2 regions of the Caulobacter sp. GW821-FHT09A05 genome follow, and region 2 is predicted to be linked to the other one. Evidence: predicted binding sites of a transcription regulator. Region 2 holds the regulator's gene; the other holds the start of a gene.
What was found. The regulator HrcA, encoded in region 2, represses chaperone genes, less so after heat shock. The targets are predictions, from matches to a motif close to GTTAGCANTCNNNNNNNNNGANTGCTAAC.

Region 1: a site for HrcA is predicted at 2,320-2,348, ahead of groES (co-chaperone GroES). Genes of this name have one in related genera too.

What each region holds. Positions count from the first base shown of each region.
Region 1 covers NZ_JBWKPX010000002.1:349,115-354,585, forward strand. Annotated here, with positions in the region: gene AC07NX_RS03305 (response regulator) at 1-176, shown strand, start outside; gene groL (chaperonin GroEL) at 263-1,909, opposite strand; gene groES (co-chaperone GroES) at 1,967-2,257, opposite strand; gene AC07NX_RS03320 (protease inhibitor I42 family protein) at 2,488-2,922, shown strand; gene AC07NX_RS03325 (VOC family protein) at 2,922-3,347, shown strand; gene AC07NX_RS03330 (DUF4345 family protein) at 3,384-3,869, shown strand; gene AC07NX_RS03335 (peptidylprolyl isomerase) at 4,027-4,692, shown strand; gene AC07NX_RS03340 (GH35 family beta-galactosidase) at 4,840-5,471, opposite strand, start outside.
Region 2 covers NZ_JBWKPX010000005.1:110,050-115,520, reverse strand. Annotated here, with positions in the region: gene AC07NX_RS06515 (DUF2975 domain-containing protein) at 1-373, shown strand, start outside; gene AC07NX_RS06510 (helix-turn-helix domain-containing protein) at 392-622, shown strand; gene rph (ribonuclease PH) at 792-1,511, opposite strand; gene hrcA (heat-inducible transcriptional repressor HrcA) at 1,635-2,711, shown strand; gene grpE (nucleotide exchange factor GrpE) at 2,720-3,355, shown strand; gene AC07NX_RS06490 (low molecular weight protein-tyrosine-phosphatase) at 3,501-3,971, opposite strand; gene msrA (peptide-methionine (S)-S-oxide reductase MsrA) at 4,068-4,586, shown strand; gene dnaN (DNA polymerase III subunit beta) at 4,910-5,471, shown strand, end outside.

The DNA.
Region 1 (5,471 bases), on a different contig from region 2:
CCCGCCGAACCCGCCTGGCCTATCCCGGGCTTCCGGTGGTCTTCGTTTCGGCGGCGGCGGCGGCGCGCCATCCGCTCGAAGGCGTGGACGGATCGATTTTCATCCCCAAGCCCTACCATCCTCGACAAATCGCCGAGGCGCTTTCCGCGCTGTCGTCGCATCAGGCGGTCGCCTAGCAGCTCGCCGGGCCAGGACAGAAAAAGGGCGGGACCTTTCGGCCCCGCCCTTCTCCATTCCAATCAGCTGGGCTGACGAGACTTCCTTAGAAGTCCATGTCGCCCATGCCGCCCATGCCGCCGCCGGGAGGGCCTCCGGCCGGAGCGTTCTTCTTCGGCGCTTCGACGATGGCGGCTTCGGTGGTGATCAGCAGGCCGGCCACCGAGGCGGCGTCCTGCAGGGCGGTGCGGACCACCTTGGCGGGGTCGATGACGCCGTCGGTGATCAGGTCGACATACTGCTCGGTCTGGGCGTTGAAGCCGAAGGTGGCCGAGTCGTTCTCGAGGATCTTGCCGACCACGATCGAGCCTTCGACGCCGGCGTTCTCGGCGATCTGGCGGATCGGGGCCTGCAGGGCGCGACGGACGATGGCGATGCCGGCGGTCTGGTCGTCATTGTCGCCGACCAGGGTCGCCAGGGCCTTGGAGGCCTTCAGCAGGGCCACGCCGCCGCCGGGGACGATGCCTTCTTCCACGGCCGCGCGGGTCGCGTTCAGGGCGTCGTCGACGCGATCCTTCTTTTCCTTCACCTCGACTTCGGTCGAGCCGCCGACGCGGATGACCGCGACGCCGCCGGCCAGCTTGGCCAGACGCTCTTGCAGCTTTTCCTTGTCGTAGTCCGAGGTGGTGTCCTCGATCTGCTTCTTGATCTGCGAGATGCGGGCCTCGATGGCCGACTTCTCACCGACGCCGTCCACGATGGTGGTGTCGTCCTTGGTGATCGAGACCTTCTTGGCCTTGCCCAGCATGTCGAGCGAGACGTTCTCGAGCTTGATGCCCAGGTCTTCCGACACGACTTGCGCGCCGGTCAGGATGGCGATGTCTTCCAGCATGGCCTTGCGGCGATCGCCGAAGCCCGGGGCCTTGACGGCGGCGACGCGGAGACCGCCGCGCAGCTTGTTGACCACCAGGGTGGCCAGGGCTTCGCCCTCGACGTCCTCGGCGATGATCACCAGCGGACGGCCCGACTGGACGACGGCTTCCAGCACCGGCAGCAGCGGCTGCAGCGACGACAGCTTCTTTTCGAACAGCAGGATGAGCGGCTCTTCGAGCTGGACTTCCATCTTGTCGGCGTTGGTGATGAAGTACGGCGACAGGTAGCCGCGGTCGAACTGCATGCCTTCGACGACGTCGAGTTCGGTCTCGGCGGTCTTGGCTTCCTCGACGGTGATGACGCCTTCGTTGCCGACCTTGTCCATGGCCTTGGCGATCATCTCGCCGACGTCCTTGTCACCGTTGGCCGAGATGGTGCCGACCTGGGCGATCTCGTTGTTGGTGGTGACCTTCTTCGACGACGCCTTGATGGAGTCGACGACGACGTGGACGGCCTTGTCGATGCCGCGCTTCAGGTCCATCGGGTTCATGCCGGCGGCGACCGACTTGAGGCCTTCCTGCACGATGGCCTGGGCCAGGACGGTGGCGGTGGTGGTGCCGTCGCCGGCCTTGTCGTTGGTCTTGGACGCGACTTCGCGGATCATCTGCGCGCCGAGGTTCTCGAACTTGTCAGCCAGTTCGATTTCCTTGGCGACCGAGACGCCGTCCTTGGTCGAGCGCGGGGCGCCGAACGACTTTTCGATCACGACGTTGCGGCCCTTGGGGCCCAGGGTCACCTTCACCGCGTTGGCGAGGATGTTGACGCCGCGCAGCATCTTGTCGCGCGCGTCGGAGGAGAAATAGACGTCTTTAGCGGCCATTTGAGAGCCCTTCTAAAAGAGAAACTGGGGTTCGAAAGCGGAGGACAGCTCGGGCCTTCAGGCCTCGACGATGCCCAGGACGTCGCTTTCCTTCATGATCAGCAGGTCCTGGCCGTCCACCTTCACTTCGGTGCCGGACCACTTGCCGAACAGGATGCGGTCGCCGGCCTTCACGTCCAGGGCGACGATGTCGCCCTTGTCGTTGCGGGCGCCGGGACCGACGGCGACGACTTCGCCTTCCTGCGGCTTTTCCTTGGCGGTGTCGGGGATGATGATCCCGCCCTTGGTCTTGGTTTCTTCTTCGACGCGCTTCACCAGGACGCGGTCGCCGAGGGGGCGAAATTTCATGGGTCGTTCTCCGTCAAGACGGTTTTAAAGATATGGTCCGTCGGCAAGCGGGGAGCGTCGCTGTTAGCAGTCGCTCCCATCGAGTGCCAACGCCGGGCAGGAGTTAGGACCGGGGGTTGGGGGAGTCAAGGACGACGCCCAATTTGCTGGGGGCGATTTGCTGTGGGCAAATCAGCCTCGGGCCGGGCGACGCCCCGGCGACGGACATAGATAGGGAGGAAGACGGCGGCATGAAGACGATGAAAACCCCCGCCCAGGCCCTGGCCCTGGCTCCGGCCCTGGCCGCGATCGGCCTCCTGGTCCTTCCGGCCGGGCTGGCCGCCTGCGCCACCGCCGCGCCGCCCGCGCCGCGCGTCGTCACCGAGGCCGACGGCGGCCCGGTCGAGCTGGCGCGCGGCCAGACGCTGGAGGTGCGGCTGGGCTCGAACGCCGGGACCGGCTATGGGTGGCGGCTGGACCGCGAGGCCTCGCCCCTGGTGCTGAGCGGCGGCTCCAGCCAGGACGTGGCCGCCGCCCCCGGCCTGCCCGGCGGCCGGCTGACCACCGTCTATGCCTACCAGGGCGCCGGACGCGGCAAGACCGACCTGGCCTTCACGCTCAAGCGCCCCTGGGAGCCCGACAAGCCCGACGACCGCAAGGTGGTGTTCAAGGTGAAGGTGCGCTGATGATCGACCATGTCAGCCTGATCGTCCGCGACGTGGCGGCCTGCAAGGCCTTCTACGACGCCGCCTTCGCGCCCCTGGGCGTCGAGATCCTGCACCAGGTCAGCGCGGAGGAAAGCGGCACGGTGGCCTATATGGGCTACGGCCCGCGCGCCGATGGTCGCAACCATCAGGCCGGCAAGCCCAGCTTCTGGATCGCCGGCGCCGAAACGCTCGACGCCGCGATCAGCTCGGCCCCGATGCACGTGGCCTTCGTGGCCGGGACCCGCGCGGCCGTGGACGCCTTCCACGCCGCCGCCCTTGCCGCCGGCGGCGTGGACAACGGGGCGCCGGGCGTTCGGCCCCATTATCACCCCAACTACTATGGAGCCTTCGTGCTTGACCCGGACGGCCGCAACATCGAAGCCGTCTGCCATGCGCCCGCCTGAACGACCCGAGGCTGGGCGGTTGGAGACCAGACCCGCGTGACCCTTTCGAGCTATGGCCTTTCGCTCGTCCTGGCGATCATCGCCTGCGTGATCGGCGGGGTGCTGGGCGGCCTGACCCTGGTCCGGCCCGGCGCGGTCCTCGGCCTGACCGCCCTGGACGGCGACGCCCCGCCCCCCGCCGCCCCCCCGGCGGCGGGCCAGGTGGAAGGCCAGATGGAAGGCCAGATGGAAAGCAGGACCGAGGGCCGGGCCCTGGGCGGCCTGCTGATCCTGTCGCACGGCGCGGCGGCCCTGTTCCTGGGCTACCAGTCGCATGTCGGGGCGGCCATGGCCTTCGCCCTGGCCATGGCCTGGATGGGCGCGGCCCTGGGCCGCGCCGTCTCGGCCCTGGTCGACAAGGCCCGCGGCCGCTTCAACCTGGGCAGCCTGGCCTTCGAGGTCCTGATCGCCGTCACCCTGGCCCTGCCGTTCTTCAACGCCGGCCGGCTGGTGGTGCTGCGCGGGCAGGGGATGCTGGTCTGAGAGATCCTCCCCCCGTGGGGGAGGTGTCGGCGAAGCCGACGGAGGGGGAGCGATCGGCCGATGGCCAGATCCCGGATCGACGATCCCATAACGCCCCCCAACCGATCGCTGCGCGATCGCCTCCCCCACGGGGGGAGGACCTGCTAGTCTCGCCCCCATGACCCAACGCCCCTTCGTCCGCCGCGAGATCCTGGTCGGCGCCGGCCTGCTGGCCGCCTTTCCGGCCGCCGCCCAGGTCGCGCCCGCGCCCGTCCCCAAACCGCCTGTCTATGTCGCCCTCGACACCCCGCAGGGCCGGATCGTCATCGAGCTGGCCGTCGCCCAGGCCCCGGTCACCACCGCCAACTTCCTGCGCTATGTCGACCGCAAGCTCTATGACAAGGCGACCTTCTTCCGGGCCTCGCGCGCGCCGGGCGCCGTCGACTACGGCCTGATCCAGGGCGGACTGCAGAACGTCGGCGCCCTGCCGCCGGTGGCCCACGAGCCCACCAGCCAGACCGGCCTCAAGCATGTCGACGGCGCGGTGTCGATCGCCCGCACCGCCCCGGGCACCGCCACCTCGGACTTCTTCATCTGCATCGGCGACGCGCCCTATCTGGACGCCAATCCGGCCGGGAGCGGCGACAATCTCGGCTTCGCCGCCTTCGGCCGGGTGGTCCAGGGCATGGACGTGGCCAAGAAGATCCTGGCCCTGCCCACGCCCGGCAAGGCGATCAACCCGGTGATGAAGGGCCAGATCCTCGACCCACCGGTGCCGATCACCTCGGCCCGCCGCGTGCCCGCCCCGACGGGACCGGACGTGACCGCGCCGCCCAAGCTCTGAGGCGAGCCCACTCGCCCAGATTGGCGCCCGCCCTAACCGCCAGCCGCGCCGAGCGGACGTTCCGAAGGCCCAGGATGGGGGTGGATGGCGCCCCACGAAATCCCTCTCAAAGAGAGAGAGGTCTGGGTAGCGTCCGCTCAGGGGCGGTCAGCGGTAGCGGTAGAGCTTCACGCGCTGGATCTGGAACTGGTCGGGCGGAAGCCGGATGTGGCGGCCCTGGTGGGTCTGGTCGCCGTTCAGGGCGCGGCCCGGGATCCAGCGGCCCTGGGCGTCGAACACGCCCTCGACGGCGCTGTCGATGCCGGCCAGGACGGGACCGTCTCCGGCCCCGGCGAAGGTCACCACCAGGCCGCGTCCGGCCATCAGGTACTCCTCGGGACCGACCTGGATGATCATCCCGCCATGGCCGGCCGTCTTCTGGTCAGCCCTGGGCGTCCACGGATCGATGAAGGCGACGGTGAAGCGATAGTCGCCGAGCACCTGGCTGACCGGCTGGTCCAGCACCGCGCCGTCCTCCAGCACGCGCGGCTTGAAGCCCGACATCCTACCCAGGCCCTGGGCGGCCAGGATCGCCGGGGTCAGCTGCCGCAGCACGCCATAGGCCTGGGTGACGGCCTCCTGGGCCGGGGCGTCGGCGTTCTCCACCTGGAACGGCGAGAAACCCAACGCGTCCAACTTGCCGATCGCGTAGAAGGCGTTGGCCGGGGTCTCGGGCGCCCCGACATTGTTGGCCTCGGGGATGAACAGCGCGTTGTCGGGCCGCCGGTAGCGGCCGGCCA
Region 2 (5,471 bases):
CGGCAGCTCGATCGACGAACTGATCAGCAAGGGACCGCTGTTCGCCGGCGCCCTGGGCGCCTGGGCGCTGCTGTCCGGCGGCTGGATGGTGATCGTCGAGCGCCTGCGGCGGGTGTTCTCCACCCTGACCGCCGGCGATCCGTTCCATCCCGACAATGTCCGCCGCCTGCGGGTGGTGGGCCTGGTCCTGGCCGCCCTGGAGATCGGCCACTACATCTTCGCCGCCCTGGCCAAGTGGCTGGCGCCGGACACCAAGATCGTCGACGGCTCGTTCAGCCTGAGCGCCTGGTTCCCGGTCCTGGTGGTGTTCGTCCTGGCCGAGGTCTTCCGCGAGGGCGCGCGCCTTCGACGGGAAGCCGAACTGACAATCTGACGCGGAGACGAAGAACCCATGGCCATCCGCGTGCAACTGGACCGCATCCTGCTGGAAAGGCGGATGTCGCTGACCGAGCTGTCGGACCGGGTCGGCGTGACCATCGCCAACCTGTCGATCCTCAAGACCGGCAAGGCCCGCGCCGTGCGCTTCACCACCCTGGACGCCCTGTGCCGCGAGCTGGAGTGCCAGCCGGGGGATCTGATGACCTACGAGCCCGGGCCGGGCGAGGCGCACGAGGAGGACTGACCTGATCCTTCTCCCCTTGCGGGAGAAGGTGTCGGCGAAGCCGACGGATGAGGGGTCGCGCAAACGGAAAACGCCGCGACCGGCCTTGAGGCTGTCGCGGCGTTTCTGGTCTTGAACCCTCACCCGACCCCACTTCGTGGGGCCACCCTCTCCCGCAAGGGGAGAGGGGTCACTTCCCAGAAACCGCTTCCCGCTGCTTCACGAACAGCTCGCCGATCCCCTTCTCCGCCAGGGCGAACAGGGTGTCGAACTCGCCGCGGGTGAAGCCACGCTTTTCGCCGGTGGCCTGGATCTCGACGATGTCGCCACTGTCGGTCAGCACGAAGTTGCTGTCGGCCTCGGCGCTGGAATCCTCCTCGTAGTCGAGGTCCAGCACCGGGGTGTCCTTGAACACGCCGCACGAGACGGCCGCCACCTGGCCCAGGATCGGATCGGTCTTCAGCACGCCTTCCTCGATCAGGTAGTTGACGGCGATGCGCAGGGCCACCCAGGCGCCGGTGATGGCGGCGGTGCGGGTGCCGCCGTCGGCCTGGATGACGTCGCAGTCCAGGCTGATCTGGCGCTCGCCCAGGGCCTTCATGTCGACGACGGCGCGCAGCGAGCGGCCGATCAGGCGCTGGATCTCCTGGGTGCGGCCGCTCTGCTTGCCCAGGGCGGCCTCGCGCCGGCCGCGGGTGTGAGTGGCGCGGGGCAGCATGCCATACTCGGCCGTGACCCAGCCGGCGCCCTTGTTGCGCATCCAGCCCGGGACGTTCTCCTCGACCGTGGCGGTGACCAGCACCTTGGTGTGGCCGAAACTGACGAGGCAGGAGCCCTCGGCATAGCGGTTGACGCCGGTTTCCAGCGTGACGTCTCGCGTTTGGTCGGGGGCGCGTTCGGACGGACGCATGGGAAACTCCGGGGCTTTGCGTGATAGGATGGGGCCGCTTATCCTAACTCCGGCGGGGTCGTCCAATCCCGTCGGAATCCGGAGAGCCCCCAGGCGACCTTGGCGGGCGCGTTCGAAGGCGACATGACACAGCTGTTTTCGGGGTTTTCCGCTCAGACTCCCAGCCTCACGGACCTGGACGCCCGCGCCCGCGACATCTTCCGGCGGGTGGTCGAATCCTATCTCGAGACCGGCGAACCCGTCGGGTCACGGACCATTTCCCGGGGCGGAGTGGCCCTGTCGCCGGCCTCGATCCGCAACACCATGCAGGACCTGGCCCAGCTGGGCCTGCTGGACGCCCCCCACACCAGCGCCGGCCGGATCCCCACCCATGCGGGCCTGCGGATGTTCGTCGACGGCCTGCTGGAGGTCGGCGACATCGGCGAGGACGAGCGGCGGACCATCGAATCCCGGCTGTTCGCCCACGGCCGCTCGTTCGAGGAGGCGATGGGCGAGGCCAGCGCCATCCTGTCGGGCCTGGCCGGCGGGGCCGGGGTGGTGGTCGCGCCCGTCCGCGAGGGCGGGGTCAAGCACGTGGAGTTCGTGGCCCTGGGCGGCGACCAGGCGCTGGCGATCATGGTGTTCGACGACGGCACGGTCGAGAACCGGCTGATGCGGCGGGCGGCCGGCGTCACGCCGGCCGCCCTGCAGGAGGCCTCCAACTTCCTCAACGCCCGCCTGCGCGGCCGCACGCTCAACGAGACCAAGGCCGAGATGGCCGCCGAGCTGGATGCGGCGCGGCGTGAACTGGACGCCACGGCGGCGCGTTTGGTCGAGGACGGCCTGGCCGCCTGGAGCGGCGGCGAAGACGCCGACCGCGCCCTGATCGTCCGGGGCCGCGCCAACCTGCTGGCCGACGCCAGCGCCCGGGAAGACCTGGAGCGCGTGCGGCGGCTGTTCGACGACCTGGAGCAGAAAGGCCAGCTGATCGGGCTCCTGGACGACGTGCGGACCGCCGAGGGCGTGCGCATTTTCATCGGGGCCGAAACGCGACTCTTTTCGCTTTCGGGTTCCTCCCTGATCGCGGCGCCCTATATGACGGGCCGACAGAAGGTGCTGGGGGCGATCGGCGTGATCGGCCCCACCCGGTTAAACTATGCCCGGGTGATCCCGCTGGTGGACTATACCGCCCGCGTGCTTGGCCGGATGATGGACGGATAGAGGACGAGATGACCGACGAACAAACGCCGGCCGAAGACGTGGCCTTCGAGGCCGACCAGGCTTCATGGGAAGACGCGTCGCAGGAGATCGAGGCGCTGAAGCTGGAAGTGGCGGCCCTGAAGGACCAGGCCCTGCGCTACGCGGCCGACGTGGAGAACACCAAGCGCCGGGCCGAGCGCGAGATGAACGACGCCCGCGCCTACGCGATCCAGAAGTTCGCCCGCGACCTGCTGGGCGTTGCCGACAACCTGTCGCGCGCCACCGCCCACAGCCCGCGCGACTCGCAGGACGCGGCGGTGAGCAACTTCATCATCGGCGTCGAGATGACCGAGAAGGAGCTGCTGGCCGCCTTCGAGCGCAACGGCCTCAAGAAGATCGACCCGGGCAAGGGCGAGAAGTTCGATCCCCACCTGCACCAGGCGGTGATGGAGCAGCCCTCGGACGAGGTCGCCGCCGGCGGCGTCGTCCAGGTGCTGCAGGCCGGCTACGAGCTGATGGGCCGGCTGGTCCGCCCGGCCATGGTGGCCGTGGCCGCCAAGGGCTCCAAGGGGCCGGACGCCCCGGCCGAGCCGACGGCGGGCGCTGCCAACCCGTACGCCGCCAACGGCGCGGACACCGGCGGGGCTTTCGACACCAAGGCCTGAGATCCACCTTCTGATCCGCTCATCCCGGCGAATGCCGGGACCCAGATGGAATGGCTTTGAGGCGGGCTCCATGAGCTCCGCGCTCTTCCAATCATCCCAAGCGCCTTGGGATCTGGGTCCCGGCGTTCGCCGGGATGAGCGGCGTCTAGGATTGCCCCGCGATCCGGTCCGCCAACCCCTTGGCCCCCGCCACCGCGTCCGCCCAGGTCGCCTCGAAGTCCGCGTCGTCGCCAAGGTAGGGGTCGGCCACCGACTTGCCCCGCCGCCCCTCGACGGCGTCCAGCAGCAACAGCAGTTCCGCCGTCCCGTCCGCCGGCCGCAGCACCTTCAGGTCGGCCAGGTTGGCGCGGTCCAGCGCGACGATATGGGTGAAGCAGCGGAAGTCGTCGGGCGTCACCTGCCGTCCGCGATAGCCGGAAATGTCGATCCCCCGCCGCCGCGCCACCGCCTGGGCCCGGCGGTCAGGCGGATGGCCCACGTGCCAGTCCCCGGTGCCGGCCGAATCGATCTCGACCTCCAGCCCGCGCCGCGCGACCTCCTGGCGGAAGGCCGCCTCGGCCAGGGGCGAGCGGCAGATGTTTCCGAGGCAGACGAACAGGACGGCGGCGCGCTTCACGGATGACCTCTCGGCGACAGGACGCGCCGCTTGCGCGCGCGCCGGACAGGCCCAACATGTAGCCTCGCCCATTCCCCTGACGAAAGGCCGACTCCGATGACCACCGAGACCGCGATCCTGGCCGGCGGCTGTTTCTGGGGCGTCCAGGACCTGCTGCGCCGCTATCCCGGCGTGCTGAAGACCCGCGTCGGCTATTCCGGCGGCGACGTGCCCAACGCCACCTATCGCAACCACGGGACCCACGCCGAGGCGATCGAGATCGTCTTCGATCCCGCCGTGATCGGCTATCGCCGGATCCTGGAATTCTTCTTCCAGATCCACGACCCGACCACCCTGAACCGCCAGGGCAACGACATCGGTCTCAGCTACCGCTCGGCGATCTTCTATACGAGCGACGCGCAGAAGCGCGTGGCCGAGGACACCATCGCGGACGTCGACGCCTCGGGCCTGTGGCCCGGCAAGGTGGTGACCGAGGTCGCCCCCGCCGGCCCGTTCTGGGAGGCCGAGCCCGAGCACCAGGACTATCTGGAGCGGATCCCCAACGGCTACACCTGCCACTTCATCCGCCCGGGCTGGACGCTGCCCGCGCGAACCGAGCGCGCGGCGGCCGTCTAGATCCAGATACTCTAGAGAAATCAGATCTCTAATCGTTGTCATCCCGGAAGCCTCGCAGAGGCTGTCCGGGACCCAGGGACCGACGCGCCGCGGTCACCCCTGGGTCCCGGCTCTACGGTCCCCTTCGGCCGGGATGACAACCTGGAACCCGGCATTTCAATTGAGTCCGCCCCCTGGCCACACCTGATCGCGACCCGGGCGCGCATTTCGCCGCACCCGGGCCTTCCCCCGGTCGCGGTTTGCGCTAATGTCGCAAGTCCAATCATGACGGGGCCGCAGGGGGATTCTCTCGTTCGGCGGCGACCCCGAGCCTGGACCGAGATATGAAGCTTACCATCGAGCGGGCGGCGCTGCTGAAGGCGCTGGGTCACGTGCAGAGCGTCGTGGAACGCCGCAACACCATCCCGATCCTGTCGAACATCCTGCTGTCGGCCGATCGCGACACCCTGTCGTTCTCGGCCACCGACCTGGACATGGAAATCATCGACGAGGGCCTGGCCCAGATCGACCAGCCCGGCCAGATCACCGCCCCGGCCCACACCCTGTATGAAATCGTCCGCAAGCTGCCCGACGGCTCGGACGTCTCGCTCAGCTTCAGCGGCGACGATCCCCGCCTGGTGATCCAGGCCGGCCGCTCGCGCTTCAACCTGCCGGTCCTGCCGGCGGGCGACTTCCCGGTGATGAGCAGCGACGGCCTGTCGGGCCGCATCTCGGTCGACACCAACGAGCTGATCCGGCTGATCGACAAGACCCGCTTCGCGATCTCGACCGAAGAGACCCGCTACTATCTGAACGGCCTGTACCTCCACACCGTCAACGACGGCGGCGTGACCAAGCTGCGCGCCGTGGCCACCGACGGCCACCGCCTGGCCCTGGCCGAGATGG